Regions from separate parts of the Kineococcus terrestris genome, predicted to be linked through region 3. Evidence: riboswitches for the same ligand, from Rfam matches in the RefSeq annotation. Region 3 holds a riboswitch; each other region holds the start of a gene.
The links. Region 3 has a riboswitch for S-adenosylmethionine ahead of AB8M62_RS08455 (rhodanese-like domain-containing protein). Riboswitches for the same ligand answer to the same signal wherever they lie in the genome.
Positions count from the first base shown of each region.

Region 1: it holds a riboswitch for S-adenosylmethionine, as region 3 does, so the genes downstream of both, AB8M62_RS12395 (TIGR04028 family ABC transporter substrate-binding protein) here and AB8M62_RS08455 (rhodanese-like domain-containing protein) in region 3, are expected to answer to the same signal.
Region 2: it holds a riboswitch for S-adenosylmethionine, as region 3 does, so the genes downstream of both, AB8M62_RS12755 (riboflavin kinase) here and AB8M62_RS08455 (rhodanese-like domain-containing protein) in region 3, are expected to answer to the same signal.
Region 4: it holds a riboswitch for S-adenosylmethionine, as region 3 does, so the genes downstream of both, AB8M62_RS02800 (sulfite exporter TauE/SafE family protein) here and AB8M62_RS08455 (rhodanese-like domain-containing protein) in region 3, are expected to answer to the same signal.

Region 1 covers NZ_JBEUEI010000018.1:37,397-44,241, reverse strand. Annotated here, with positions in the region: gene malQ (4-alpha-glucanotransferase) at 1-1,839, shown strand, start outside; SAM riboswitch class I at 1,950-2,044, shown strand; gene AB8M62_RS12395 (TIGR04028 family ABC transporter substrate-binding protein) at 2,290-3,942, shown strand; gene AB8M62_RS12390 (ABC transporter permease) at 3,989-4,924, shown strand; gene AB8M62_RS12385 (ABC transporter permease) at 4,921-5,784, shown strand; gene AB8M62_RS12380 (dipeptide ABC transporter ATP-binding protein) at 5,781-6,845, shown strand, end outside.
Region 2 covers NZ_JBEUEI010000019.1:22,250-29,094, reverse strand. Annotated here, with positions in the region: gene AB8M62_RS12775 (carbohydrate ABC transporter permease) at 1-419, shown strand, start outside; gene AB8M62_RS12770 (hypothetical protein) at 457-792, opposite strand; gene AB8M62_RS12765 (DnaJ family domain-containing protein) at 863-1,348, opposite strand; gene AB8M62_RS12760 (alpha-amylase family glycosyl hydrolase) at 1,364-3,400, opposite strand; SAM riboswitch class IV at 3,456-3,567, shown strand; gene AB8M62_RS12755 (riboflavin kinase) at 3,597-4,061, shown strand; gene AB8M62_RS12750 (YitT family protein) at 4,088-4,729, opposite strand; gene AB8M62_RS12745 (VIT1/CCC1 transporter family protein) at 4,858-5,577, opposite strand; gene AB8M62_RS12740 (CrcB family protein) at 5,740-6,228, shown strand; gene AB8M62_RS12735 (fluoride efflux transporter FluC) at 6,237-6,608, shown strand; gene AB8M62_RS12730 (hypothetical protein) at 6,694-6,845, shown strand, end outside.
Region 3 covers NZ_JBEUEI010000011.1:13,134-19,978, reverse strand. Annotated here, with positions in the region: gene AB8M62_RS08470 (ROK family protein) at 1-458, shown strand, start outside; gene AB8M62_RS08465 (FAD/NAD(P)-binding protein) at 634-2,670, shown strand; gene AB8M62_RS08460 (O-succinylhomoserine sulfhydrylase) at 2,639-3,814, opposite strand; gene AB8M62_RS08455 (rhodanese-like domain-containing protein) at 3,895-4,314, opposite strand; SAM riboswitch class I at 4,319-4,404, opposite strand; gene AB8M62_RS08450 (GNAT family N-acetyltransferase) at 4,451-4,945, opposite strand; gene AB8M62_RS08445 (class I SAM-dependent methyltransferase) at 4,963-5,793, opposite strand; gene AB8M62_RS08440 (class I SAM-dependent methyltransferase) at 5,790-6,371, opposite strand; gene AB8M62_RS08435 (sulfurtransferase) at 6,368-6,845, opposite strand, start outside.
Region 4 covers NZ_JBEUEI010000003.1:26,991-33,835, forward strand. Annotated here, with positions in the region: gene cysD (sulfate adenylyltransferase subunit CysD) at 1-122, opposite strand, end outside; gene AB8M62_RS02790 (phosphoadenylyl-sulfate reductase) at 191-925, opposite strand; gene AB8M62_RS02795 (nitrite/sulfite reductase) at 922-2,643, opposite strand; SAM riboswitch class IV at 2,948-3,062, shown strand; gene AB8M62_RS02800 (sulfite exporter TauE/SafE family protein) at 3,095-4,000, shown strand; gene fdxA (ferredoxin) at 3,997-4,314, shown strand; gene AB8M62_RS02810 (GGDEF domain-containing protein) at 4,396-5,343, shown strand; gene AB8M62_RS02815 (Gmad2 immunoglobulin-like domain-containing protein) at 5,364-6,272, opposite strand; tRNA gene AB8M62_RS02820 (tRNA-Arg) at 6,404-6,476, opposite strand; gene AB8M62_RS02825 (hypothetical protein) at 6,767-6,845, shown strand, end outside.

The DNA.
Region 1 (6,845 bases), on a different contig from region 3:
CCGCTGCGCCAGGTCGACCGCTGGGTGGACCCCAAGCACGTCGACGGCCGCCTCACCGGCCGCGCCACCTTCGAGGTCCCCGACGACCTGCCGCTGGGCTGGCACCTGCTGCGGGTGCGCACCCCCTCCGGCGACGCCGAGTGCCCGCTGGTCGTCACCCCCGACGTCCTGGAGCTGCCCGAGGCGCTGCAGCGCGGGCGCTCCGTCGGCTACCAGGCGCAGCTGTACTCGGTGCGCTCGCGCCGCTCCTGGGGCGCCGGCGACCTGGCCGACCTGGCCGACCTGGCCGCCACCACCGCCGCCCAGGGCGCCGGCTGGCTGCTCGTGAACCCGCTGGCGGCCGCCTCCCCGGTGCCGCCGATGGAGGCCTCCCCGTACCTGCCGACCACCCGGCGCTTCGTCAACCCGCTGTACCTGCGCCCGGAGGACGTGCGGGAGACCGCCTACCTCGCACCGCAGCAGCGGGCCCGGGTGGAGGAGCTGGCCGCGCGCTGCCGCGCCGCCAACACGGACCCCGGCGAGATCGACCGCGACGCCCTGTGGGCGCTCAAGCGCGAGGCGCTGGAGGTGCTGCACGCCCACCCGCGCACCCAGGCCCGCCAGGCCGCCTTCCGCCGCTACGTCGCCGACGAGGACCCCGGGCTGACCGACTTCGCGCTGTGGTGCGCGCTGGCCGAGGAGCACGGCCTGCCCGCCTCCGGCTGGCCCGCGCAGGACCGCGACCCCGCCGCGGCCCGCGCCTCCGGGGCCCTGGAGCGCCTCGCCGACCGGGTCGACTTCCACCGCTGGCTGCAGTGGCAGTGCGACGAGCAGCTGCGCAGCGCCCAGGACGCGGCCACCGCGCCCGGCACCGGGCCCGGCATCGTCCACGACCTCGCCGTCGGCGTGCACCCCGAGGGCGCGGACGTGTGGAGCCTGGGCGACACCCTCGCCCGCGGCGTCACCGTGGGCGCCCCGCCGGACGCCTTCAACCAGCAGGGGCAGGACTGGAGCCAGCCGCCGTGGCGGCCCGACCGCCTCGCCGAGCTGGCCTACGTGCCCTTCCGGGACATGGTCCGCACGATCCTGCGGCACGCCGGCGGCCTGCGCGTCGACCACGTCATCGGCCTGTTCCGGCTGTGGTGGATCCCGCAGGGGGCCACCGCCGACCGCGGCACGTACGTGCGCTACGACCACGAGGCGCTGCTGGGCGTCCTGGCCCTGGAGGCCCAGCGGGCCGGGGCCGTGCTCGTGGGCGAGGACCTCGGCACCGTCGAGCCCTGGGTGCGCAGCTACCTGGCCGAGCGCGGGATCCTCGGCAGCGCCGTCCTCTGGTTCGAGTACGACGGCGACCGCCCGAAGGCGCCGGAGGACTACCGCGAGCTGGCCCTGGCCAGCGTCACCGTCCACGACCTGCCCCCCACGGCCGGCTACCTGGCCCAGGAGCACGTCGCGCTGCGCGACCGCCTCGGCCTGCTCACCCGCGACGTGGAGGAGGAGCGCGCCGCCGACCGCGCCGAGCAGGACCGCGTCCTGGGCCTCGTGCGCGGGCGCGGGCTGCTGCGCGAGGGCGCGGGGGAGCAGGAGACCGTCGAGGCGCTGCACCGCTACCTGGCGCTGGCGCCGTCGCTGATGCTGGGCGTGTCCCTCGTCGACGCCGTCGGCGACCGCCGCACCCAGAACCAGCCGGGCACCGCGAACGAGTACCCGAACTGGCGGATGCCCCTCACCGGCCCGGACGGGGAGGTCGTCCTGCTCGACGACCTGCCCACCCACACCCGGGCGCTGTCACTGGCCCGGGCGGTGCGCGAGGCGCTCGCCGCGGGCGGGGACGAGCGCGCGGGCGGCGCGGAGCGCTGAGCGGGGAGGGGCGGCCGGAGGCGGGGGAACTCCTCCACCGCGGTGGGGCGGCCGTCCCGCTGCGCCGCACCTTGACACGCGCGGGCCCGCTCGGGCACCGTGGCTCCCGCTCACCATCGAGAGCGGCTGAGAGATCTGGCTCCGTGACGCCGCAGCAACCCTCCGCGAGAGCGGGTTCGGGTGCTTCCGCCAGAACCGATGGAGGAACGGTGCTCAGGATCCGCGGTCACGCCTTCCACGCCTCGCGGCGTCGTCACATCGACCACTGCCGCCGAGGGGCCACGGGCTGTCGCTAGCAGCTGCGCGGTACCCGGTCCCCGCCACCGCGGAGACCGGTCACGACGACGACGCCACCGCCCGGGACCACCCCGCGGCCGCGCCGCGCCCTCCCGACCCCTTCCCCCGCAACAGCTCGCGCCACACCGCGCCACGAACAGCCGGAGCCCACCCATGCTCGTCCGTCGCCGCACCACGCTCGCCGCCGCAGCGGCCACCGCCCTCGCCGGCCTGGTGACCGGCTGCTCCCGCGCGACGAGCGACGAGGGAACGCCGTCGGGGGAACCCCGCACCGGCGGAACCCTCACCTACCTCGAACCGCAGACGTGGACGACGCTCTACCCGCCGGCCGCGGGTTTCTACCCCAACGGCGGCATCGTCAACAACATCACCGCCCGGCTGCTGTGGCAGGACCCGGAGACCCTCGAGCTGCAGCCGTGGATCGCCGCGGAACTGCCCGAGGTCAACGCCGACGCCACCGAGTACACGTTCACCCTGCGCGAGGGGGTCACCCACTCCGACGGATCACCCGTCGACGCGGCCAACGTGCTCGCCAACATCGACCTCTTCGGCAGCGGCGACCCGGACCGGGCGCTCACGGTCTCCGAGGCCATCAACAACTACGAGCGCGGTGAGGTCGTCGACGACCTCACCGTGAGGTTCTCCTTCTCGGCCCCCGCGCCCGGTTTCGCGCAGGCCGTCTCGACCATCAACTCCGGTCTGCTCGCCACCTCCACCCTCGAGCGGGACAGCGAGGGCTTCGGGCCCGGCCAGGCGGTCGGCGTCGTCGGTTGCGGCCCGTTCGTCGTCGACGACGAGGAGGTCGGCACGCAGATCTCGCTCGTGGCGCGCGAGGACTACGACTGGGCCCCGCCGTCGCTGGCCCGGCAGGGCCGTCCCTACCTCGACGGCATCCGCTTCGTGGTCGCGGGCGAGGACAGCGTCCGCGTCGGCACCGTGGTGGCGGGGCAGGCCGACGTCGCCCGCCAGATCGAGGCCCCCGACGAGCAGCAGTTCCAGGCCGACGGGCTGGCCCTGCTGGCCGCGGCCACCAACGGCGTCAACAACGGGTTCAGCTTCCGCTTCCGCACCCCGCAGCTGCAGGAACTGCCCGTCCGCCAGGCCCTCGTGGCCGCCATCGACCGGCAGGCCATCATCGACACCCTGTTCAGCGACAGCTACGTGCTGGCCACCGGGGCCCTCGCGAGGTCGGCGCTGGGCTACGTCGACACCTCCGAGCAGTACCGGTACGACCCGGACCGCGCGGCCCAGCTGCTCGACGAGGCGGGCTGGCTCACCGGCGCCGACGGCGTGCGGGAGAAGGGCGGCGTGCGGCTGGCCCTCACCGTCAACGAGGCGCTGCCCCAGCCCCGCTCCCGGGAGGTCGTCACCCTCGTCCAGGAGCAGCTGTCCGGACTGGGGGTCCAGGTCGAGCTGTTCCCCGGCGACCAGGCCGCGCAGACCGCCGCCTCGCTCGACCCGGAGACCGTGCAGGTGTACCACTCGATGGTCGGCCGGGCCGACTTCGACGTCCTGAAGTCGCAGTACTTCTCCAGGAACCGCAACACGCTGCTCAACCTCGACACCGACGACGAGTCCCTCGGCGACCCCGAGCTGGACGCGCTGCTCAACGACATCGCCTCCCGGCCGACCACCGAGGAGCGGCAGGCCGCGTCCGAGGCAGCGCAGCGCCGGCTGGCCGAGCAGGCCTACGTCGTGCCCTTCTTCGAGGAGCCGCAGGTCTTCGGCTTCCGCTCCGACGTGCAGGGCTTCACCACCGAGTCGGTGGGCCGGCCCTCCTTCTACGCGACGTGGCTGGACCGCTGAGCGCCGGTGGGCGCCCGGGCGGCGCGCCCGCGGTGACGGGGCCGGCGTGAGCTACGTCCTGCAGCGCGTCGCGCAGGCCGCCGTCGTCCTGGTGCTGGCCTACGCGCTGTCCTACGCGCTGCTGGCCGCGCTGCCCGGCGACGCCGTCCTGGCCCGCTTCGGCAGTCCCGAGCTGGGCCTGACGCCCGAGCAGCTGGCCGACATCCGCGCCGCCTACGGGGCCGACCGCCCGCTGCTCGTGCGCTTCGCGGAGTCCGCGCGGGCCTTCCTGGGCGGCGACCTCGGCTACTCGGTGCAGAGCGGGGCCGCGGTCTCGACCCTCATCGCCAGCGCGCTGCCCTCCACGCTCGTGCTGGCCGCGCTCGGCCTCCTCGTGGCGGTGCTGCTCGCGGTCGCGATCGCCTTCACCGCGACCCACGGCAGGGGCCGGTGGCTGCGCCGGCTGTTCCGCGACCTGCCCCCGCTGTTCGTGTCACTGCCGGTCTTCTGGATCGGGATCCTGCTCATCCAGGTGTTCTCCTTCCGCCTGGGCTGGATCCCCGTCATCGGCGCCGGGCCGGTCGAGTCGCTCGTCCTGCCCGTGCTGACGATCGCGGTGCCCATCGCCGCGCCGCTGGCGCAGGTGCTCATGCGCAGCATCGACGACGTGGGGCAGATGCCGTTCATCGCCGTCGTGCGCGCCCGGGGCGCCAGCACCCCGTGGTTGCTGTGGCACGACGTCAGCCGCAACGCCGTCCTGCCGACCCTGACGATGGCCGGTCTCCTGTTCGGCGAGCTCGTCGGTGGCGCGGTGGTCACCGAGGCCGTCTTCGGGCGCGCCGGGATCGGGCAGCTGACCGCCCAGGCGGTCGCCAACCGCGACACCCCCGTGCTGCTGGCCGTCGTGGTCCTCTCGACGGTGGCGTACGTGCTCGTCAACCTGGTCGTCGACCTGCTGTACCCCGTGCTCGACGCGCGCCTGCGCCGCGGAGCGCTGCGGTGAGCGCCTGGACCGGGGTGCCCGCCACCGACCCGGACCGCGACGTCCCCCGCCGCCGGACCGGCGCGCCCCGGCCGGGGGCGGGCGCCCTGCTCGCCGCGGCCGTCCTGCTCCTGGCGCTGCTGTGGGCGCTGCTGCCGGAACCCTTCGCCTCCGGCAGCCCCACCGCCTCGGTCGCCCCGTCGCTGCAGGCCCCCAGCGGCGAGCACTGGTTCGGCACCGACGCGACGGGGCGCGACGTGTGGACGCGCGTCGTGCACGGCGCCCGGCACTCGATCCTCGGCGCCGCCGTGGCCGTGCTCGTCGGCTTCGTCGCCGGCACGCTGCTCGGCGTCCTCGCCGGTGCGCTGGGCGGCCCGGTCGACGACGTCCTCATGCGGCTGGTCGACGTGCTGCTGGCGATCCCCGGTCTGCTGCTGTCCCTGAGCGTCATCATCCTGCTCGGCTTCGGCACCACCAACGCCGCCATCGCCGTCGGTGTCACCTCCATCGCGGTGTTCGCCCGGCTCGCGCGCGCCGAGGTCGTGCGGGTGCGCGTCAGCGAGTACGTCGAGGCGGCCTACGGCTCCGGCGGCACCTTCGCCGCCGTCCTGCGCCGCCACGTGCTGCCGAACTCCCTGACGCCCGTCGTGGCGCTGGCGGCGCTGCAGTTCGGCTCGGCCGTCCTGCAGATCTCCACGCTGGGCTTCCTCGGCTACGGCGCCCCGCCACCGACCCCCGAGTGGGGCCTGCTCATCGCCGAGGGGCGCGACTACGTGGCCACCGCCTGGTGGCTGACCGTCCTGCCCGGCGTCGTCGTGGTCGCCGTCGTGCTGGCCGCCAACCGCCTCAGCCAGTCGATCCGCGGGAGCGTGCCCTCGTGAGCACCCTGTTGAGCGTGCAGGACCTGCGCGTGGACTACACCGCCTCCGGCGGCACGGTCCGCGCCGTCGACGGGGTGTCCCTGGAGGTGCACCCCGGTCAGGTCACCGCCCTGGTCGGGGAGTCCGGCTCGGGCAAGTCCAGCGTCGCCCAGGCCGTCATCGGCTTGCTCGCCGGCAACGGGGCGGTCACCGGCGGGCGCGTCGAGCTGCGCGGCCGGGACCTGCTGGAGCTGTCCCAGCGCGAGCTGCGCGCCGTGCGCGGGCGACGGATCGGCCTCGTCCCGCAGGACCCGGGCAACTCCCTGAACCCGGTGGCGACCGTCGGCGCCAGCGTCGCCGAGGGCCTGCGCATCCACGGCTCGCGCGACCGGCGCGCCGAGCGCGCCCGCGTCCTGGACCTGCTGGAGCGGGTCGGCATCGACGACCCGGCCCGGCGCGCGGGGCAGTACCCCCACGAGCTGTCCGGCGGCATGCGCCAGCGCGTCCTCATCGCCGCCGCCATCGCCCTGGAACCCGAGCTGATCATCGCCGACGAGCCGACCAGCGCGCTCGACGTGACCGTCCAGGCCCGCGTCCTGGACCTGCTCGACGACCTGCGCGCTGACACCGGCAGCGGGATGCTGCTCATCACCCACGACCTCGCCGTCGCCGCCGAACGCGCCGACGCCGTCGTCGTCATGCGCCGCGGCACGGTCCAGGAGGCCGGCCCCACCGAGGAGGTCCTGACCCGGCCCCGGGCGGAGTACACGCGGGCGCTGCTCGCCGACGCGCCCTCGCTCACCCGGGTCGTCGAGCGCGTCCCCGCGCCGACCGCCGAGGGGCCCGCCGCGCGGCCGCTGGTGCAGGTCGACGGGCTGCGCCGGGAGTTCCGCCGGCGCCGCGCGCAGCCGTTCGTGGCCGTGGACGACGTGTCCTTCAGCGTCGCGCGCGGCACCACGCACGCGATCGTGGGGGAGTCCGGTTCGGGCAAGACGACCACCGGGCGCGTGCTGGCGGGCTTCGGGCAGCCGACCGCCGGCAGCGTGCGGGTCGGCGACGTCGACGTCACCGCCCTCGGCTCC
Region 2 (6,845 bases), on a different contig from region 3:
ACACCTACTGGGCGGTCATCTTCCCGCAGACGGCCAGCGTCATCGCGCTGTTCGTCTTCAAGCAGTTCTTCGACGGCCTGCCCAAGGAGCTGGAGGAGTCCGCGCGCCTGGACGGCGCGTCCAGCTGGCGGATCTACCGCTCGATCATCATGCCGCTGTCCAAGCCGGTCATCTCGGCCATGGCGATCGTCACGTTCGTGTGGACGTGGAACAACCTGATCCTGCCGCTGTTCGTGCTGTCCAACCCCGAGCTGATGACGATCCCCGTCGGCCTGGCGACGGTCCAGGGCTCGTTCGGCCAGCGCTTCTCCGACATCCAGGCGTCCACGATCCTGGGCGCCCTGCCGCTGGTGGTGCTGTTCCTGCTCTTCCAGCGCCGCATCGTCGAGGGCGTGGCGGGCACCGGCCTGAAGGGCTGAGCCCGGCCGCCCGCGGGGCGGCGGTCCGGTCCCGGTGTCAGCCGGGCGCCGGGCCACCGCCCCGTCCCGCGTCCGGGCCCGCGCCGGGACCCGCGTCCGGGCCCGCGTCCTGCCCCGGGGCCCGCGGGGGCAGGTCGCCGGCCGCCCGGGCCGCCTCCAGGGCGGCGCGGGTGCTGCTCGTGCCGTACGCCGCGCGGGCGCGGCGCAGCCGGTGCGCCACCTCCACCACGTCCAGGCCCAGCGCGCGGCCCGCGAGCACCCCGGGCAGCCCGTCGCCGACGAGCTCCAGGACCCGCAGGTCGGTGCCGTCCAGCCCGCGGTCGGCGGGGTCGCGCGCCCCGCCGGGTCCGGGCGAGCTCGGGTCGTCGTCCACGCCCACCACCTCCTGCCCGGGTCGAGAGCCCGCGGACCAGGACCTCACGCTCGTCGAGGTGTGACCTGCGTCACTTCCGGCGCCGGCGCCACCAGCGCCGCCGCCGCTGCGCCGCCACCGGCGGAGCCTGCCGCACCGGCGCGGCGGGCGCGGGCCGGGCGGCCCGCCAGCGCGCCACGAGGTCCTCGACGTCGACCAGCGGCACCACCACCAGCGGGCCGTCGGCGGGGCGGCGGTACAGCTCGCGCACCCGCGCGTTGAAGTCCTCGCCCACCGCGCGGGCCTCCGGCTCCGAGCGCAGCGCGGCCACCCCCGCCTCGTCGAGGAGCTGCTCGCGCTCGCGGCGCAGCGCCAGCGCGGGCGGCAGCACGGCCGACAGGTCGAAGCCCTCGCGGCGCACCTTCTCCGCCGCCCACCCCTCGACGGTGAACTCCCGGTCCAGCCCGCGCAGCGGCCGCCCGGCGCCCGGCAGGTCGTCGAAGGCACCGCGCGCCTGCGCCTCGCGGACCTGCCGCTCGACGCGGTCGTCGAAGGGCCGCCGGACCGGTTCGCGCACCCGCCCATCCTCACCTCACGGCGCGGGCGGGCGCACCTCCTCCACGGGCCGGTGCAGCCACACCGCCCGCCACGGCGCCAGCCACAGCTGACCGTCCCCGCCCCAGGGCGCCGGCTCCCCGCTCAGCGCGTCCACCGCGCCGGCCAGGCCCAGCTCCTCGACGCGGTGCCCGGGGAAGGGGCGCCAGGAACCGGTGACGTTGAACAGGCACAGCAGCTCCCCCAGCGGGTGCCGGCGCACGAACGCCAGCACCCCGGGGTCGGACGGCTCCAGCACGTCCGCCGCGACGCTGGCGTGCAGGTGCGGCAGGCCAGCGCGCGTGCGCGCCAGGTGCCGCAGCCCGGCCAGCGCCCGCCCCGGCACCGACGCGGGGTCCCGGGCGGCGGCCAGGTCCCGCTCGTCCAGCCGCGGCCGGTGCGCCCACCGGTTGTCGGCGGCGTGCGCCGGGTCGGCGGCCCAGTCCGGGTCGCCGGGCGCGGCGACCTCGTCCCCGGACCAGACGACGGGGATGCCGCCCCAGGCGAAGACGACGGCGTGGGCCAGCAGGTGCCGGGCCAGCGCGGCGTCCACCTCGGCCTCCAGCCCGGCGCGCGCCCGCGGGTCCCCCGTCCCGGCGGCCAGCGCCTCGCGCGCCGCGGTCAGCCCGACGAGGTCCGCGCACGTGCCGCTGATGCGCCGGTCCCCCGTCGCCGGGTTCTCCTGGAACACCAGGCCCCGCGCGGTGGAGCCCTCGAAGGCGCCGGAGTACCAGTCGGACAGGAACGAGCGGTGGGCGTGCCCGTCGAGGCCGACGGCCGCGGCGTCGGCGTCGGAGACGGCCCAGCCGATGTCGTCGTGGCAGCGCGCGTAGGTGATCCACGCGGTCGTCGTCGGCACGGTGGGCAGCGCCCGCAGCGCCTGCGCGGCCAGCCGCACGTCCTGCGCCGCCAGCGACGACCACACCTGCACCATGAGGGTGTTGTGGTACGCCAGGTCGCTGACGCGGCCGTGGTGGCGGCCCCGGCCGAGGTAGTGCACCAGGTCGTCGGGCGCGACGATCGCCTCCGCCTTCAGCAGCACCGCGGGGCAGGCGATCCGGGTCAGCGCGCGCAGCACCTGCACCACCGAGTGCACCTCGGGCTGGTTCTGGCAGTTCGTGCCCATCCGCTTCCACAGGAACGCCACCGCGTCCAGGCGCAGCACCTCCACCCCGAGCTCGGCCAGGAACAGCACGACCTCCGCGAACTCGGCGAGGACCTCGGGGTTCGACCAGTCCAGGTCCCACTGGAAGGAGTTGAACGTCGTCCACACCCAGCCGCCGAGCTCCTCGTCGAAGGTGAAGTTCCCGGGGGCGAAGTCGGGGAACACCTCCGGCAGGGTGCGCTCGTAGGCGTCGGGCAGCTCCCGGTCGGCGAACACGTGGAAGTAGCGGCGGTAGCGCTCGTCGCCGGCGCGGGCCGCGCGGGCCCACGCGTGCTCGCGGGCGACGTGGTTGAGCACGAGGTCCAGCACGAGGCTGGTGCCGCGCGCGCGCAGGGCGCTCGCCAGCGCGCGCAGGTCCTCCACGTCGCCGAGGTCCTCGCGCACGGCGCGGTAGTCGGCCACGGCGTAGCCGCCGTCGCTGTCGCCCTCGCGCGGGCGCAGCAGCGGCATGAGGTGCAGGTAGGTGACGCCGAGCTCGCCGAGGTGGTCCAGCCGGCCGGCGACGCCGGCCAGGGTGCCCGCGAACCGCTCGGTGTAGGCGGCGTAGCCGACGGCGCGCGGGGACTGGAACCAGTCGGGGCGCAGGGTGCGGGCCTGGTCCAGGCGGTGCAGGTCGTCGGGCCGGCGGGCGCACGCCCCGGCGGCCAGGCGCAGCAGCCGGGCCGCCAGGTCGTCGGCGACGTCGGGGGCGTGCAGGCCGGCCAGGCCGCTGCGCAGGTCCTCCCACCAGCGCTCCACCCGCAGCGCGAACACCTCGCGGCGCGCGGGCGGCAGGGCGCCCAGCAGCCCTTCCACCAGCCCGGCGGGCACCTGCCACGCCGCGCCGCCCGCACCACCACCCGCGCCGCCGGTCGTCGTCGTCCCGGTCATCGGTCCCCCCGCGCTGCTGTTGACACGTCCAGGACCCCTTCCTACCGTGACCGCAGGTCAAGAGCGGCAGCGTGAAGCCCTGGCTGGCTGCCCGGCAACCCTCCACCGCGGTGGGGTGCTCCAGGTGACGACCCGGCCGGGCGGTGGGCGCCCGGCAAGCGCGGCTCCGCGGAGCCCGGCCCGGAAGCAGGTCCTCGTGCCCGAACGCCCCAGCGCCCTGACCACCCGCGTGCCCGCGCAGCACCGCCTGCGCGACGCGCCGGCCCTGCTGCACGTGGAGGGCGTGGTCGAGCACGGCGACGAGCGCGGGCGGCTGCTGGGCTTCCCGACGGCGAACGTCGCGGTGCCCGAGCACGGGCTGCGCGACGGCGTGTGGGCCGGCACGGTGCAGGTGGACCCGGCCGCCGGCGGGCCGGTGCACGTGGCCGCCGTGTCGGTGGGCCACCGCCCCACGTACTACGGCAAGGACGGGCAGCGGCTGCTGGAGGCGCACCTGCTCGACTTCGACGGCGACCTGTACGAGCGCACCGTGCTGGTGCGCCTGCACGAGCGGCTGCGCCCTCAGCGCCGCTACGCCGGCTCCAGCGAGCTCGTGGAGCAGCTGCGCCTGGACGTGGCCGCGACCCGCGCGTGGGCGCTGCGGGCGGGCCTGCCCGGCTGAGGGCGCTCCCGCGGGCACCGGCCGGGTCAGCTCCCGGTGTAGCGGCCGGGGCGGTGGTTCATCGCCAGCACGAGGTTGAGCACGACCGCGCCCGCGGCCGACAGCGCGGCCACCGCCGGGCCGACGACCGCGACGGACGCGGTGACCACGGCGACGTCGAGCACCATCTGCACGTAGCCGGCCCGCCAGCCGAGCCGTTCCTGCAGCACCAGCGCCAGGACGCCGAACCCGCCGAGGCTGGCGCGGTGGCGGAACAGCACGAGCAGGCCGGTGCCGGCCACGAGGTTGCCGGCGAGCACCGCGTAGACGGGGTCGATCCGCAGGTCCGGCAGGCAGGCCGCCTGCAGGGGGCTGAGCAGGGACACCGCCGCCACCGCGAGCGCCGAGCGCAGCGTGAACGCCCAGCCCTTGACCCGCACGGCCAGCACGACGAACGGCAGGTTCACCAGCGGGAACAGGACCCCGAAGGGCAGCCCGGCCGCGTAGCCGAGGAGCAGGGCGAGCCCCGCGGTGCCGCCGGTGACGGCCGAGGCCGCGTGCAGCAGGTGCAGGCCCAGGGAGGCCAGGAACGTCCCGACGAGCAGGCCGGCCACGTCCTCGGCGCGCGAGTGGGGCAGCGGCGCTGCCGCGGCGGGTGGCCGGGTCGCGGCCGGTCCGGTCGTCGTCACCCGCGCAGCGTCGCGACGCCGGACGCCGGTGCGCAAGCGGGACTGCTCCGGACGGGCAGATCGTTCACCGGCGGACCCGTGCAGCGGCAGATTGCGCAGTAGAGCGGTGCCGGTCGGGGCCGGCGGCCTCAGAGAGCCGTGCCGAGCAGCGAGCCGATCCCGTAGGTGACGAGCATGGCGACGGCTCCCCCGCCGGTGACGCGCAGCACGGCCCGGCGCGGGTCGGCGCCACCGAGGCGGGCGCTGACGACACCGGTGGCGGCGAGCGCGAGCAGGACCGCGGCGAAGCAGGCCGACGCCCGCACCGCGTCGGGGGGCAGCAGCACGGCCAGCAGGGGCAGCGCCGCGCCGAGGGTGAAGGCCAGCACCGACGCCCACGCGGCCTGCCAGGGGCGCACGACCTCGTCCGGGTCCAGGCCGAGCTCCGCCTCGGCGTGCGCGCCCAGGGCGTCGTGGGCGGTCAGCTCGCGGGCCACCCGCCGCGCCAGCGCCGGGGAGAGCCCCTTGGCCGTGTAGATCGCGGTCAGCTCGTCGAGCTCCTCGTCCGGCATCTCCGCCAGCTCGCGCCGCTCGCGCGCCAGCAGCGCGGACTGCGTGTCGCGCTGGGTGCTGACGGACACGTACTCGCCCACCCCCATCGACAGGGCACCGGCCACGAGCCCGGCCAGGCCGGTGGTGAGCAGGACCCCGCGGTCGTCGGTGGCGGCCACGACGCCGAGGACGAGCGCGGCCACGGAGACGATGCCGTCGTTGGCGCCGAGGACGCCGGCGCGCAGCCAGCTGAGGCGGCCGCTGACGGAGCCGAGGTGCTCGGCGGGTTCGCGGTCGTGGGGGGCGAGGTCCGTCACGGCCGCCACGCTACCCGCCCGGACACCCCCTGCTCTCCGCTTCCGTTTGCAGCGCAACGGGATCGCGGTCCGGACAAGCCAGCCTGCCCTCACCGGCGGCCGGCTCGTACAGTGGCGCGCGCCGCCTGTCCCGGCCCCGCGCCACCGCGATCGGAGCGACCCGTGCCCGCTCGAGCACCCCACCTGTCCCCGCGCCTGCTGGCCGTCGTGCTGGCGGGCGGGTTCTGCGGGACGGCGCTGCGCGGCGCGGCGGAGAGCCTGTGGCCGCCCGCGGCGCTCGGGTGGCCGTGGGCGACCTTCGGCGTGAACCTGCTGGGCGCCTTCGGCCTGGGCGCGCTGCTGGAGGGCCTGGCGCGGCGTGGTCCCGACGAGGGGCGGCGCCGGCTGCTGCGGCTGGGCCTGGGCACCGGTCTGCTGGGGTCCCTCACGACGTACAGCTCGCTGGCGAACGAGGCGGACCTGCTCGTGCGGGACGGGGCGCTCGCGGCGGGCGCGGCCTACGCCGTGACCAGCGTGGTCCTCGGCCTGCTGGCGGCCGGGCTGGGGGTGGTCGCGGCCGCCCGCCACCACCGGTGGCGGACCGCGCGGCGCGCGGCGGCGTCGGTGGCCCCGGTGGACCCGGTGGACCCGGACGCGGACGGCCCGCGGTGAGCGCCCTGCTGGTGCCGCTGGCGGTGTGCCTGGCCGGGGCGCTGGGGGCGGTGGCCCGCTTCGTCGTGGACGGGGAGGTGCGGCGCCGGTGGCCCACGACGTTCCCGTGGCCGACCGTGGGGATCAACGTCTCCGGCTCGCTGCTGCTGGGCCTGGTCACGGGTCTGGTGCTGGCCGGCGTCGGGTCGCAGGACCTGCGCGCCGTCGTGGGCCTGGGCTTCTGCGGCGGGTACACGACGTTCAGCACGGCCGTGCTGGAGAGCGTCCGCCTGGCGCAGCGGGGCGCCTGGTGGGCGGCCGCGGGCAACGCGGCCGGGACGCTGGTGGCGACGAGCGCCGCCGCCGCCGCGGGCCTGGCGGCCGGGCTGGCCCTGGGGTGAGGCGCCGTGGCGGCGCCCGAGGTCCGTGAGAGTCCTCTCACCGTCCTCTCGCGCGCCTCTCACGCCGCGCTGGTCGACTGTCCGCATGGCTGACCGGACCACCGCCCGCACCCGCACCCGCGCCGCGGGGCTGCTCGCCCTGCCCGCCGCCGCGCTGCTCCTGCTGCCCGCTTGCGGCGGGGACGACGCCGCCGCGCCGGCCGGCGACGCCGTGACCCTGAGCCCCGGCGAGCAGGG
Region 3 (6,845 bases):
CCGGGGTCGGCCTGCTCGGGCACTTCCCCCTGGACCCGAACGGCCCGCTGTGCCCGGAGGGGCACGCCGGCTGCGCGGACGCCGTGCTGCCGCGCGCGGCCGTCGAGGCGCGCGCCTCCGTCGCCCTGCGCCGGCCGGTCTCCTTCGAGGAGGTGCTGGAGCTGGCCGGGGCCGGGCAGCCCCTGGCGCGGCGCGTCGTGGACGACTCCGCCCGCGCGCTCGGCACGCTCGTGGCGGCGATCGCCAACACCACCATGCCCAAGAAGGTCGTCCTGTCCGGCGAGGGCGTGCGCCTGGCCGAGGTGGGCCGCGACGCCCTGTGGGACGGCATCACCCGCCACCGCAGCGTCCACGCCTCCCCGCTCGACGTCGACGTCCAGGTCACCGGGTTCGCCGAGTGGGCGCGCGGGGCGGCCATCACCGCCGTGCGCACGTTCGTCCTCGGGCAGCGGCGCTGACGCGCGCCTACCCTGGGAGGGTGACCGGTCCCGCAGCGCACGAGCGCGGCGCGCTGCTCGTGCGCCGCCGCCACGTGGACCTGTGCCGCACGCACGCGGCCACCTGTCCGGCCTGACGAGCCCGCCGGCGCGCCCCCGCGCGCGCCGCCCCCCGTCGCCCGAGCAGGAGCCGCCCGTGACCCGCGTGCCCGCCGCCCGCACGTCCCCCCGACCCGTCCCCGTCGCGTCCACCTCGCCCGCCGCGCCCGGCGACCCGCTGCGCGTCGCCCTCGTCGGCGCCGGCCCGCGCGCGCTCGGCGTCCTGGACCGCCTGGGCGTGCACGCCGCCGGGCTCGAGCGGCCGCTGCGGGTGCACGTCGTCGACCCGCACCCGCCCGGCGCCGGCCGGACCTGGCGCCCGGACCAGCACCCCCTGCTGTGGATGAACTCCCGCGCCGCCGACGTCACCGTCTTCCCCGACGAGACCTCCACGCTCACCGGTGAGCTGCGTCCCGGGCCCACCCTGTTCGCCTGGCTGGACGAGCACCGCGACCGCCTGGCGCGGGAGTTCGCCGCTGCCGGGCAGGAGGAGCTGCGCCGGGAGGTGCTCGCCGTGCGCGAGGGCACCTTCGTCTCCCGCGCCCTGGGCAGCCGCTACCTGGCGGCGGCCTGGCGGCGGGTGGCCGACGGCCTGCCCGCCACGGCGTCGCTGCGCGTGCACGCGACCTCCGCCGTGGACCTGGTGGACGCGGACGGAGCGGCGGACGGCGGGCAGGTGCTGCACCTGGCGGACGGGACGGCGCTCGCGGTGGACGCGGTGCTGCTGGCGCAGGGCCACCCCGACGTCGAGCCCGGCCCGCGCGAGCGGGAGCTGCAGCGCCTCGCGGCCGCGCACGGCCTGACGTACCTGGCGCCCGCGTACACCAGCGACCTGCACACGGCCGGGGACCTGGACGCCCTGCGCCCCGGCGAGGACGTCCTCGTCCTGGGGATGGGGCTGGCCTTCGTGGACCTGCTCGTGCTGGTGGGCGAGGGCCGCGGCGGGCGCTTCACCCCCGGCCCGGACGGCGGGCTGGTCTACGAGCCGTCGGGCGCGGAGCCGGTCCTGCACGTCGGCTCCCGGCGCGGCGTCCCGTACCGCTCGAAGATCACGTACGAGCTGGCCGAGCGGCCGCCGCTGCCGCGCCACTTCACCGTCGAGGCCGCGCGGGAGCTCGCGGGCCGGCTCGGCCGGCCGCTGCGGCTGCGCGCGGACGTGTGGCCGCTGGTGGCCCGCGAGCTCACCGGCGCCCACCACCACGAGCTGTCCGCCCGCCACCCGGAGCGGACGGGGGTGCCCGCGGCGGAGTTCGAGCGGGCGTTCGCGGCCGCGCCGTGGGGCAGCGCCGAGATGGACGCCCTCCTGGTGCGGGCCGCGCCGGCCTGCGAGGACCGCCTGGACCTGCACCGGCTGGACCGCCCCCTGGACGGCTGGTCCGGCGCGGACGCGCAGGCGGTCGGTGCGCGGGTCGCCGAGCACGTCGCCGCCGACGTCGCCCGCCGCGGCGACCCGCGGCACTCGGCCGACGCGGCCGTGTTCGCGGCGCTGCTGTCCTGCTACGTGACGACCGCTGAGCTGGCCCGGCAGGGCCTGCTGGACGCGCGGTCGGCCGCGGTGGACGTCGACGGCTGGTGGCACGGGTTCTTCAGCTACGTCGCCAGCGGCCCGCCGCCGCAGCGGCTGCAGCAGCTGCTGGCGCTGCACCGCGCGGGCCTCGTGCGGTTCCTCGGCGCGGACGCCGACGTGGACCTCGACCCGGCGACCGGCACCTGGCGCGGCCGCGCCGGCAGCGGGCCCGGCGTCGTGCACGCACGCGCCCTCGTCGACGCCCGCCTGCCCTCCCCCAGCGTCGCGCGCACCACCGACCCGCTGCTGCGGGCGCTGCGCGCGCGGGGGGAGGCGGCCGAGCAGGAGTTCCGCGACCCGGACGGCGCGGTCGTCACCGGTGGCCGGCTGGCCGTGGACGCGCACCAGCGCCTGGCGCGGGCCGGCGGCGGTGCGCACCCGCGGCGGTTCGCCGCCGGGCCGTGGGTGGCCGGCGGCGGGTGGGCGGCGGCGTTCGCGCGCCCGCGCCTGGACGCGGGGTTCTTCCGGCTCAACGACGCCCTGGCGCTGGACCTGCTGGCCGCCGCCGGGTCGGGGGACCCGGCGGCGGGCGGCCTCAGCGCCGCAGGGCGTCCTCGAGGTCGCTGAGCAGGTCCTCGGGGTCCTCCAGGCCCACCGACAGGCGCAGCACCCCGTCGGTCAGGCCGATGGCCGCACGGCCCTGCTCGCCCAGGCGGCGGTGCGTCGTCGTCGCCGGGTGCGTCGCCAGGGACTTCGCGTCGCCGAGGTTGTTGGAGATGTCGACCACGCGCAGCGCGTCGAGCACCTCGAACGCGCGCTCCTTCGCGCGCCCGGCGGGGGCGTCGACCTCGAACGTGACGACGGTGCCGCCCAGCCGCATCTGCCGGCGCGCCAGTTCCGCCTGCGGGTGCGAGTCCAGCGTCGGGTAGCGCACCCAGCGCACCGCGGGGTGGCGCTGGAGGTGCTCGGCCAGCCGCAGCGCCGTCGCCGCCGAGTGCCGCACCCGCAGGCCCAGCGTCTCCAGGCCCTTGGCCAGCACCCACGCGTTGAACGGGCTGAGGGACGGGCCGGTGTGCCGCGTGAGCTCCTTGAACCGCCCGGCCAGGAACTCCTCGCTGCCCAGGACCGCGCCGCCCAGGACGCGGCCCTGCCCGTCGATGTGCTTGGTCCCCGAGTACACGACGACGTCGGCGCCCAGCTCCAGCGGCCGCTGGGCGACCGGGCTGGCGAACGCGTTGTCCACCACGACCGTCGCGCCGGCGGCGTGCGCCAGCTCGCTGACGCGCTCGACGTCGACGAGGGACTGCATCGGGTTGGCCGGCGTCTCGAAGAACACCGCCTGCGCGGGCGTGGACAGGGCGCGCTCCCACTGCTCCGGGTCCTCGCCGTCGACGAACTCGGTGCTCACGCCCCAGCGGGGCAGGAACTCGTCGAGCACGACGAAGCAGGAGCCGAACAGGCTGCGGGCGGCCACGACCCGGTCACCCGCGCCCAGCAGCGCCGCCAGGGTCGTGAACACCGCCGACATCCCGCTCGACGTGGCCGCGCAGGCGGCCGCGCCCTCGAGCAGCCGCAGCCGCTCGGTGAACACGGAGTTCGTGGGGTTGCCGTAGCGGGAGTAGACGTAGCGGTCGACCTCGCCCGCGAACGCCGCCTCGGCCGCGGCCGCCGACTCGTACACGTACCCGCTGGTCAGGTACAGCGCCTCGGCCGTCTCCTCGAACCCCGAGCGGGCCAGGCCGCCGCGCACGGCCAGCGTGTCCGGGCGCAGCGCGCGGTGCGCGTCCCCGTCACCGGCAACTCCCCTGGCTGCTCCCCCGGCCGGTCCCCCGGCCGCTCCCCCGTCAGCGCTCACGACTGCCGCCACGGCAGGCCGTCGGCGCGCCAGCCGGCGCCCCCGCGGTGCCCGTGCTCGTCCAGCGGCCCCTCGAAACCGTCGAGCACGTTGAGGGCCCGGCCGAACCCCGCGGCGGTCGCGGCCTCCGCCGCCGCGACCGAGCGCACGCCCGAGCGGCACAGGAACACCACGGGCCCCTCGTGGTCGGCGGGCACACCGGCCGCGGCCAGCTGCTGCAGGAACGTGCGTCCCGGTTCCTCCCCGGGCACCGGCAGCCAGGAGACCAGCACCGGCTCCCGCCCCAGGCTCGACAGGTCCGGCACCCCGACGAAGCGGTGCTCCGCCTCGGTGCGCACGTCGACGAGGACGGCGGTCGCGTCCTCGCGCAGCAGGTCGTAGGCGTCCCTCGGCGTGAGGTCCCCGGCGTACGGCACGTCTCCTCCATCGGTCCCGGCGTGAGCACCCGTTCCTCCGGGTTGCTGCGGCGTCGTCGAGCCAGGTCTCTCGGCCGCTCTGGATGGTCCGGCCACCCTAGCCCGCCGCGGGCGCCCGCACGGCGCTCCCGGCGCGCTACCGGCCCAGCCGGCGGTGCATGACGTGCAGGCCGACCAGCCCGTGCTCGGGGTGGTCGAAGGCCTCCGGCACGGTCGCCAGCACCGCGAAGCCGAGGGAGCGCCACAGCGCCACGGCGGCCGTGTTCGTCTCCACGACGGCGTTGAACTGCACCGCGCGGTACCCGTCGGCGGCCGCCGCGGCCACGACGTGCTCGCCGAGGGCGCGCCCCACCCCGCGACCGCGCGCCGCCGGGGACACCATGAAGCTGGCCGTGGCCACGTGCGCGCCGCGACCGGGCCGGTTCGGGCCGCTCTTGGCCGTGCCCAGGACGGTGCCGTCCTCGTCGACCGCGACGACCGTCCGCCACGGCGGCGGCTGCACCCACAGCTCGCGCGCCGCCTCGGAGGTCAGGCCGCCGGGCAGCGCGTACGTCTCCCCCTCGGCGACGATCTCGTCGAAGAAGGGCCACACCCGCGGCCAGTCGTCGTCGGTCAGGTCGCGGATCAGCACCCCGGGAGGGTAGTCGGTCAGCCGCCGGCGCCCGCGCGGCGGCGGGGCGGGCGGCGCCGGCCGACCAGCTGCCAGCTGCGCGCCACCGGCACCAGCTCCGGGCGCTCGCACAGCGCCCGCTCCAGCGCGAGCAGGTCCTCGTAGTACCCGCGCTCGCCCTTGCGGGCGTCGGGCAGCAGGTCGGTGACCACGCGCACCCCGAAGCGGAACTCCACGGGCGTCCCGGCCGCGGCGAGCGCCTCCTCCACCCGGCCGGCGGGCAGCGGCACCCCGCCGTCCGCCCCCGCGGCGTCCTCCCCCGCCAGCAGGCGCCGCGCACCGCGCAGGTCGTCCTCGCGCACCGCCGCCCGCAGCGCGGCGGCGGCCGTCCCGGGGCCGAGCACGGACAGGCAGCCGCCCGGGCGCACCCGGGAGGCCAGCGCGGCCACGTCCGCCGCCAGGCCCTCCGGCGAACCGGCGTGCGGGCGGTGCTGGAGCACGTCGTGGCACAGGACGAGGTCGAAGGTGCCGCCCCCGCCGCCGGTCAGCGCCGTCAGCGCCACCACGTCCCCGAGGTCGGCCTGCACCGCGCGCACCCGGTCGGCGACGCCCGCGCGGCGGGCGGCGGCGCGGGCGCGCTCCAGCACCAGCGGCGCGGAGTCCAGGGCCGTGACCTCGGCGCCGGTGCGCGCCAGGGCCACCGCGTCGCTGCCGTCGCCGCAGCCGACGTCCAGGACGCGCAGCGGCCGGCCGGAGACGGTGCGGCAGACGACGGCCAGGGTGTGCTCGACGAGCGTGTGGCGCAGCCGGCCCCACGGGGCGCTGCGCCAGGCGACCGCGGCCTCCTCCGGGTGCGGCGGCTCGCTCACCGCCGCCTGCCGACGAGGTGGAGGTTCCCGTCGCCGTCCACGGCCCGGTGCACCACCGCACCGCCGGCGGCGACCACGGCGGCCGCCAGCAGGTCGGCGGCCAGGTGCAGGTGGCCCGCCGAGGCACTCGAGGGCCCGGGCGGCGGCGGCACCGCCAGCGACAGGTGGCCGCCGGGGCGCAGGGAGCTGGTCAGCGCGGCGACGTCGGCCTCGGCGCGCGCGACGCTGCCGCGCAGGTGCAGCACGTCGTGGCAGCAGACGACGTCGAAGGAGCCCGACCCGCCGGCGCGGTGGCGGGTCAGGGCCGCCAGCGCCGCGAGGTCGTCGAGGTCGGCGGCCACGGTGCGGACCCGGTCGGCGACCCCGGCCAGCGCCGCGGCGGTGCGGGCCTGCTCCAGGGCCGCCGGCAGGCGGTCCAGCACCGTCACCTCGTGCCCGAGGGCGGCGAGGACGACCGCGTCGCGGCCCTCGCCGCCGCCGGCGTCCAGGACGCGCCAGGGGGCCGGCCCGAGGTCGGGGCCGGCGGCGCGCACGAGCGCGGCCACCGGCCCCGACACGTCGTGGGCCGTCCCCGTCACCTCTCCGGGCCGACGGCGACGGGCACGCGGACCGCGTTGCCCCACTCCGTCCAGCTGCCGTCGTAGTTGCGGACGTCGCGCAGGCCCAGCAGGTGGGTGAGCACGAACCAGGTGTGGCTGGAGCGCTCGCCGATGCGGCAGTAGGTGATGGTCGGGGCGTCGGCGTCCAGGCCGGCCTCGCCCAGGTAGATCTCCTCCAGCGCGGCGCGGTCCTTGAACGTGCCGTCCTCGGCGGCCGCGCGCGCCCACGGCACGCTGGCCGCGCCGGGGACGTGCCCGCCGCGCACGGTGCCCTCCTGCGGGTAGTCGGGCATGTGGGTGCGCTCGCCCGAGTACTCCTGCGGGGAGCGCACGTCGATCAGCGCGCCGCCGATGTGCTCGCGCACCTCGGGCAGGAACGCCCGCGCGGTGCGGTCGTCGCGCTCGACGACGGGGTAGTCGGCCGGCTCGGGCTGCGGCACCTCGGTGGTCAGC
Region 4 (6,845 bases), on a different contig from region 3:
AGGCGCAGCAGGACGACGGAGTCCTTGCCGGCGGAGAACAGCAGCACGGGCCGCTCGAACTCGGCGGCCACCTCGCGCACGACGTGGACGGCCTCGGCCTCCAGCGCGCGCAGGTCGTCCACGGCGCCGGGGCGGGTGACCGGACGGGACCCGGGCGCGGGACGGGGTGCGGGGTGCACGGCGGCGGCGCTCACAGGTGGATCCCGCACTCGGTCTTGGCGCTGCCGGCCCACCGGCCCGAGCGCGGGTCCGCGCCGACCGCGACGGGGCGCGTGCAGGGCGCGCACCCGATCGAGGGGTACCCCTGCGACAGCAGCGGGTTGACGAGCACGCCGTGCTCGTCGGCGTAGCGCTGCACGTCGTCGGCGCTCCAGGCGGCCAGCGGGTTCAGCTTCACCAGCCCGTGCCGCTCGTCGAACTGCACCAGCGGTGTCCCGGCGCGGGTGGGCGCCTCGTCCCGGCGCACCCCGGTGACCCAGGCCTCGTACCCGGCCAGCGCCGCCGCCAGGGGTTCGACCTTGCGCATCCGGCAGCAGGCCGAGGGGTCGCGCTCGTGCAGGCGGGCGCCGAACTCCTCGTCCTGGGCGGCGACGCTCAGCCGCGGCAGGACGTCCACCACCCGCACGTCCATCGTCGCCGCGACCGCGTCGCGGGTGCCGCGGGTCTCGGCGAAGTGGTACCCGGTGTCCAGGAACAGCACGTCCACCCCGGGGGCGTGCCCGGCCACCAGGTGCGGCAGGACCGCGTCGGCCATGCTGCACGCGACGGCCAGCCGGCCGCGGAACTCCGCCGCCGCCCAGGCCGCGACCTCGTCCGCGCCCGCCCCGGCGAGCCGGTCGGCGGCCGCGGCCGCGACGGCCCGCAGCTCCTCGGCGGAGCGGGTGGCGGGGGTCGTCCCCGGGGGGGTGCTCGTGGGGGTGCTCATCGCAGGGCCTCCTCGTCGCTGCGGTGCGCCCAGGCCGCGAACGTCTCGCGGTCGGCGCGGGTGTCCAGGTAGCGGCGCACGACGCGCTCGACGTAGTCGGCCAGACCGGTGGCGCTCACCTTCAGCCCCCGCACGGTGCGGCCCAGCCCGGGTTCGGTGCGGTCGGCGGAGGCCAGCCCGCCGCCCAGGTGGACCTGGAACCCGGGCACCTGCACGCCGTCGTCCCCGGTGACCAGCTGCCCCTTCAGGCCGATGTCGGCGGTCTGGATCCGGGCGCAGGAGTTCGGGCACCCGTTGACGTGCAGCGTGATCGGCGTGTCGAGCTCGATGCCCGCGAGCCGCCGCTCCAGCTCGGCGACCGCCTGCGCCGCCGTGGCCTTCGTCTCGACGATCGCCAGCTTGCAGAACTCGATGCCCGTGCAGGCGATGGTGCTGCGCCGGAACGGCGACGGGGCGGCGGTCAGCCCCAGCTCCCGCGCCGCGGCCAGCAGCGCGTCGACGCGGTCCGGCTCGACGTCCAGGACGACGACCTTCTGGTGGGGGGTCAGGCGGACGCGCCCCGACCCGGCGGCCTCGGCCGCGTCCGCGATGGCCCTCAGCACCGTCCCGCTGACCCGCCCGACGGTGGGGGCCAGGCCCACGTAGCGGCGGCCGTCCTTCTGCTCGTGCACGCCGACGTGGTCGCCCGGCCCGCGCGGCGGCGGCGGTGCCGGACCGTCGGTCAGGCGCCGGCCCAGGTACTCCGTCTCCAGCACCTCGCGGAACCGCGCGGCGCCCCAGTCGGCCACCAGGTACTTCAGGCGGGCCTTGTTCCGCAGGCGGCGGTAGCCGTAGTCGCGGAACACCCGCACGACCCCGTGCCACACCTCGGGCGCCTCGTCCGCGGTGACGAACGCGCCCAGGCGCTGGGCGAGGTGGGCGCTGGTCGAGAGCCCGCCGCCGACCCACACGTCGAAACCCGGCCCGAGCTCGGGGTGGACGACGCCGACGAACGACACGTCGTTGATCTCGTGGACGACGTCCTGGCTGGGGTGGCCGGTGACGGCGGTCTTGAACTTGCGCGGCAGGTTCGCCAGCTCCGGGTCGCCGACGAACCGGCCCACGATCTCCTCGACGACCGGCGTCGGGTCCAGGACCTCGTCGCGGGCGATCCCCGCGACCGGGCTGCCGAGCACGACGCGCGGGGTGTCCCCGCACGCCTCGGTGGTGCGCAGCCCCACGGCCTCCAGCTCGCGCCACACCTGCGGCACGTCCTCGACGCGCACCCAGTGCAGCTGCACGTTCTGCCGGTCGGTGATGTCGGCGGAGTCGCGGCCGAACCGGGTGGACAGGTCCCCGACGACCCGCAGCTGCTCCGTCGTCAGCGCCCCGCCGTCGACGCGGACGCGCAGCATGAAGAACTCGTCGGACAGCTCCTCGTTCGACAGCTGCGCGGTGCGCCCGCCGTCGATCCCGGGCCGGCGCTGGGTGTACAGGCCCCACCAGCGGAACCGGCCGTTGAGGTCGTCGGGGTCGATGGAGGAGAAACCCTCCCGGGCGTACACGCGCTCGATCCGCTCGCGGACGTCGAGGCCCGGGCCGGCGGCCTTGACCTCCTCGTTGTGGTTGAGCGGTGCACGACCGTCCACGGCCCACTGGCCGTTGCTGCGGGTGCGCGCGGGACGGGCCGGCGCCGCGGCGGGTGCGCCGGGCGTCGCGAGCGAGGGGTCGGGTGTCATCGGTCCTCACGGGGGTGCGGGCCCTCCGTGAGGAGCGCCCCTAGCGGTGACGGGGAGGGGTGGGGGAGGTGGTGCGGCGGCAGGCGTAGTTGCTGTGCACGCGCATGAGGTCGACGTACCGGCGCGAGACGAGGCGCACGGTCAGCGGCTGGACCACGTCCCCACCGTAGGGCACGCGGAACCCCCGTCAAGCCCGTCGGGGAGTTCCGCGGGTCCTCCGGCGGGTTCCCGGCGCGGTCCGCGGGGAGTTCCGGCCGGCGCCGGGTGTTGACGGTCCGCGTCCGGCGCCCTAGCGTGGTCGGCAGGTCACGAGTGCCAGCGTCAAGCCCCGGCTCGCTGGTCGGCAACCCTCCTCCGCGGCGGGGTGCTCCGGGTGAGGACCTGGCCGGTCGCCGCACGGTGCCCGGCAAGCGCGGACCTGCGGGTCCACCGGGACGAACGGGAAACCCTCGTGCGCAGACTCGTGCTCCTCGCTGTCGTCGGCCTGCTGGCCCAGCTGGTCGACGGCTCGCTCGGCATGGCCTACGGCGTCACCTCGACGACTCTCCTGCTCCTCGTCGGCACCAGCCCGGCGCTGGCGTCGGCCACCGTGCACCTGGCCGAGATCGGCACCACGCTGGCCTCCGGCGCCGCGCACCACCGGTTCGGGAACGTGGACTGGCGCGTGGTCCGGCGGGTCGGGATCCCCGGCGCCGCAGGCGCTTTCGTCGGCGCCACGCTGCTGTCGTCGCTGCCCGGGGACGTCGCCGCCCCCTTCGTCAGCGTGCTGCTGCTGGGGTTGGGCGTCTACATCCTCGTGCGGTTCTCGGTCACCACCCTGGACGCGCGGTCCCTGCACCGCCCGCTGCGGCGCAGGTTCCTCGCCCCGCTCGGGCTGTTCGCGGGTTTCGTCGACGCGACCGGCGGCGGGGGCTGGGGCCCCGTCGGGACCCCCGCCCTGCTCGCCTCGGGCCGGCTGGAACCGCGCAAGGTGATCGGGTCCGTCGACGCCAGCGAGTTCCTCGTGGCCGTCGCGGCCAGCGCGGGTTTCCTCCTCGGCCTGGGCTCGCAGGGGATCGCCTGGTCGTGGGTCCTCGCGCTGCTGGCCGGCGGGCTGGTCGCCGCGCCGATCGCCGCCTGGCTGGTGCGGTTCGCGCCCCCGCAGGTGCTGGGTGCCGCCGTCGGCACCGTCATCGTCCTCACGAACTCCCGCACCCTGCTGCGCGCCGACGCCGTCGCCGCGCCGGACGGCGTGCGGTTCGCCGTGTACGCCCTGGTGCTGGTCCTCGGCGGCCTGGCCGTGACCAGCGCGGTGCGCCGCCACCGGCGTTCCCGCACCACCCCCGCCCGCCAGCTGCAGAGGAGCACCACCGCGTGACCTACGTCATCGCCCAGCCGTGCGTGGACGTCAAGGACAAGGCGTGCATCGAGGAGTGCCCCGTCGACTGCATCTACGAGGGCGAGCGGTCGCTGTACATCCACCCCGACGAGTGCGTGGACTGCGGGGCCTGCGAGCCCGTGTGCCCCGTCGAGGCCATCTACTACGAGGACGACGTGCCCGAGCAGTGGTCGGCGTTCACCGCCGCCAACGCCGAGTTCTTCGACGCGGTGGGTTCCCCCGGCGGGGCGGGGGCGCACGGCCCGGTGGCCGGCGACCACCCGCTCGTCGCGGCCCTGCCCGCCCCCTCCTGAGGGTCCCGTCCGCGCTGCGCCGTCCGGGTCGCCGTGACCGCCCGGGCTCAAGGCGCGTGCCGGGCGCACCGATCGGGGGACGTGGACACCTCCAGCGTGCCGGAGCGCGGTGAGCGGGCGCCGCTGGTGAGCCTGACACCGCGGCGGCCGGCCGCCGGCCCGACCCGCCGCGCCCGCGCGTCGGCGCCGAGCGCCCTGGACCGCGAGACGTCCCGCGCGGTCCTCGACAGCACCGCGGCCCTCGTCTGCGTCCTCGACGTCCACGGCCGCTTCACCCTGTTCAACCGTGCCTGCGAGGAGCTGACCGGCTACGCGGCCGAGGACGTCCTGGGCGAGGAGATGTTCGACCTCGTCATCGCGCCCGGGGACCGTGAGCTGGCCCGGCAGGGCGTCGCCCTCGGTGTGGCGCACGGGTCCTCCAGCGTCGCGGAGGGGGAGTGGCTGGACCGCGACGGCGGCCACCACCGCATCCGCTGGCACAACACGATCCTGCTCGACGAGGACGGCGTGCCCGACCGCCTCGCGTGCGTCGGTGTCGACGTCACCGAGCAGCGCCGCGCCGAGGAGATGCTGCGCGAGCTGGCGAGCACCGACCCCCTGACCGGGCTGCTGAACCGGCGGGCCCTGTTCCAGGAGGCCGCCGCGGCGCTCGACCCCGCCGGGGAGGGCTGCGGTGTCGTGTGCGCCGACCTCGACGGGTTCAAGCGGGTCAACGACGAGCACGGGCACGCCGTCGGCGACGCCGTCCTCGTCGAGGTCGCCGCCCGGCTGCGCTCCGCCGTCCGCGACGGCGACGTCGTCGCCCGCACCGGAGGCGATGAGTTCGTCCTCCTCCTGCGCGGCGCCGGGTGCGACCCCGCCGACGCCGCCGCGCGCGCCGCGCGGGCCGCCGCGGCCGGCCCGCTGGCCCGCGCCCACGGCGTCGGGGTGAGCGCGGGGTGGGTGCGCGCCGCGGCCGGCGACGACGTCGACGAGGTGCTCTCGCGCGCCGACGAGCGCATGTACGAGGTGAAGCGCGCGCGCCGCTGACCGGCGGCGTGCGCCGGCCCTCACCCGGTGACGGTCACCGTCTTGGAGTCCTCCGCGACGCGCGAGCCGTCGCGGGCGGACTCGCTGAACGCGCGCACGGTGTGCTCGCCCGGCGGCAGGTCGACCGCGACGGAGAAGTCGCCCCGCCCCGGGCCGGCCTCCGACGCCGTCGTCCACCCCTGCGCCACGACCCGCCCGCCGGCGTCCACGACGTCCCAGCCGACGGTGCCCTCGAACACCGTCGCCCGACCGGACACCGTCACCGGCGAGGTCACCCGCGCGCCCTCCTCGGGCTGCAGCACCCACACCGGTCCCAGCACCTCCGCGGCGCTCGCGCGCGCCAGCGCCTCCCCGGCGTGGGCGCCGAGGTCCCACAGGTCGGGCACGCGCGAACCGTCGACGAGCAGCTGCACCCCCGCCACCGACGGGTCCGCGGCCGTCACCGTGTGCACGACCTGCTGGAGCGCGGCCCGCGCGAGAGGCGCGTCCGCGCCCGGCGGTGGCGCGGCCGCCTCCGCGGACAGGTCGACGGTGACGAGGTCCTCCAGCCGCTCCACGCCGAGCAGCCGCGTGCCCTCCGGCCACGGGACCGAGTAGTCGGGGTCGCGCGGCGGCGACAGCGCCACGCCCAGGGCGGTCCTGACCCGGTCACCGTCCAGGGGCACCCGCGCGAACTCCCGGTACAGCGCCACCTCCAGGCCGCCCACCAGGCCGGTGCGGCCGGCGTAGTAGGCGGGGACCGTCACCAGCTCCGGCGGGGCGGACGGGTCCGCCGTCGCCGTCGGGGACGACGGCGAGGACGACGGCGCGGGGGTGCCCGGGGCGGGACCCCCGGCGGGAGCGGGGCCGCACGCGGTCACCAGGGCGGTGACCAGCGCGAGCGCCGCGCCGGCGCGCGGGGGACGGGGAGTGGACTCCTGCTCGGTCACGGCGCTGCTCCTCCCGGACGCCGCAGCGCCGCGACGCCGCAGCGCTGCGAGGCCCATCGTCCTCGCCCGCGACGGCCTGCGCGCGGTGAGCGGCGGACGGGCGCGGGGACGGGAGGGTCGGTGCGGGAGGGTGCCCCCGGCAGGATTCGAACCTGCGACACACGGTTTAGGAAACCGATGCTCTATCCCCTGAGCTACGGAGGCGCGGCCCGCGCGGGCGGGCCGGGGCGAGTCTAGCGGGGCGGCTGCCGGGGCCCGCGGGCGCGGCGTCGCCGCCCGCCGGGAGCGTTCGTCATCGTCGAACGCCGCTGGCGTACGACGTCATGTCGTTCTCCCACAACGAACATCGCGGCCCGCCGGTCCGGACCACGACCGCGCAGCGCCTATGCTCAAGCCGCAGCGAACGCCGACCGATGCCGTCTGCTGGGTGTCGGAGGCCGAGTCGACGGCGACTCCGACACCGGCCGACGTCGTCGCCCAGAGGAGTACCCGTCATGGCCCCCACCGTCGCCCGCCCCCGGGCCGAGCAGACCGTCCCCGCCCAGCGGCGCGCGCCGCGCCAGCACGCGGCCA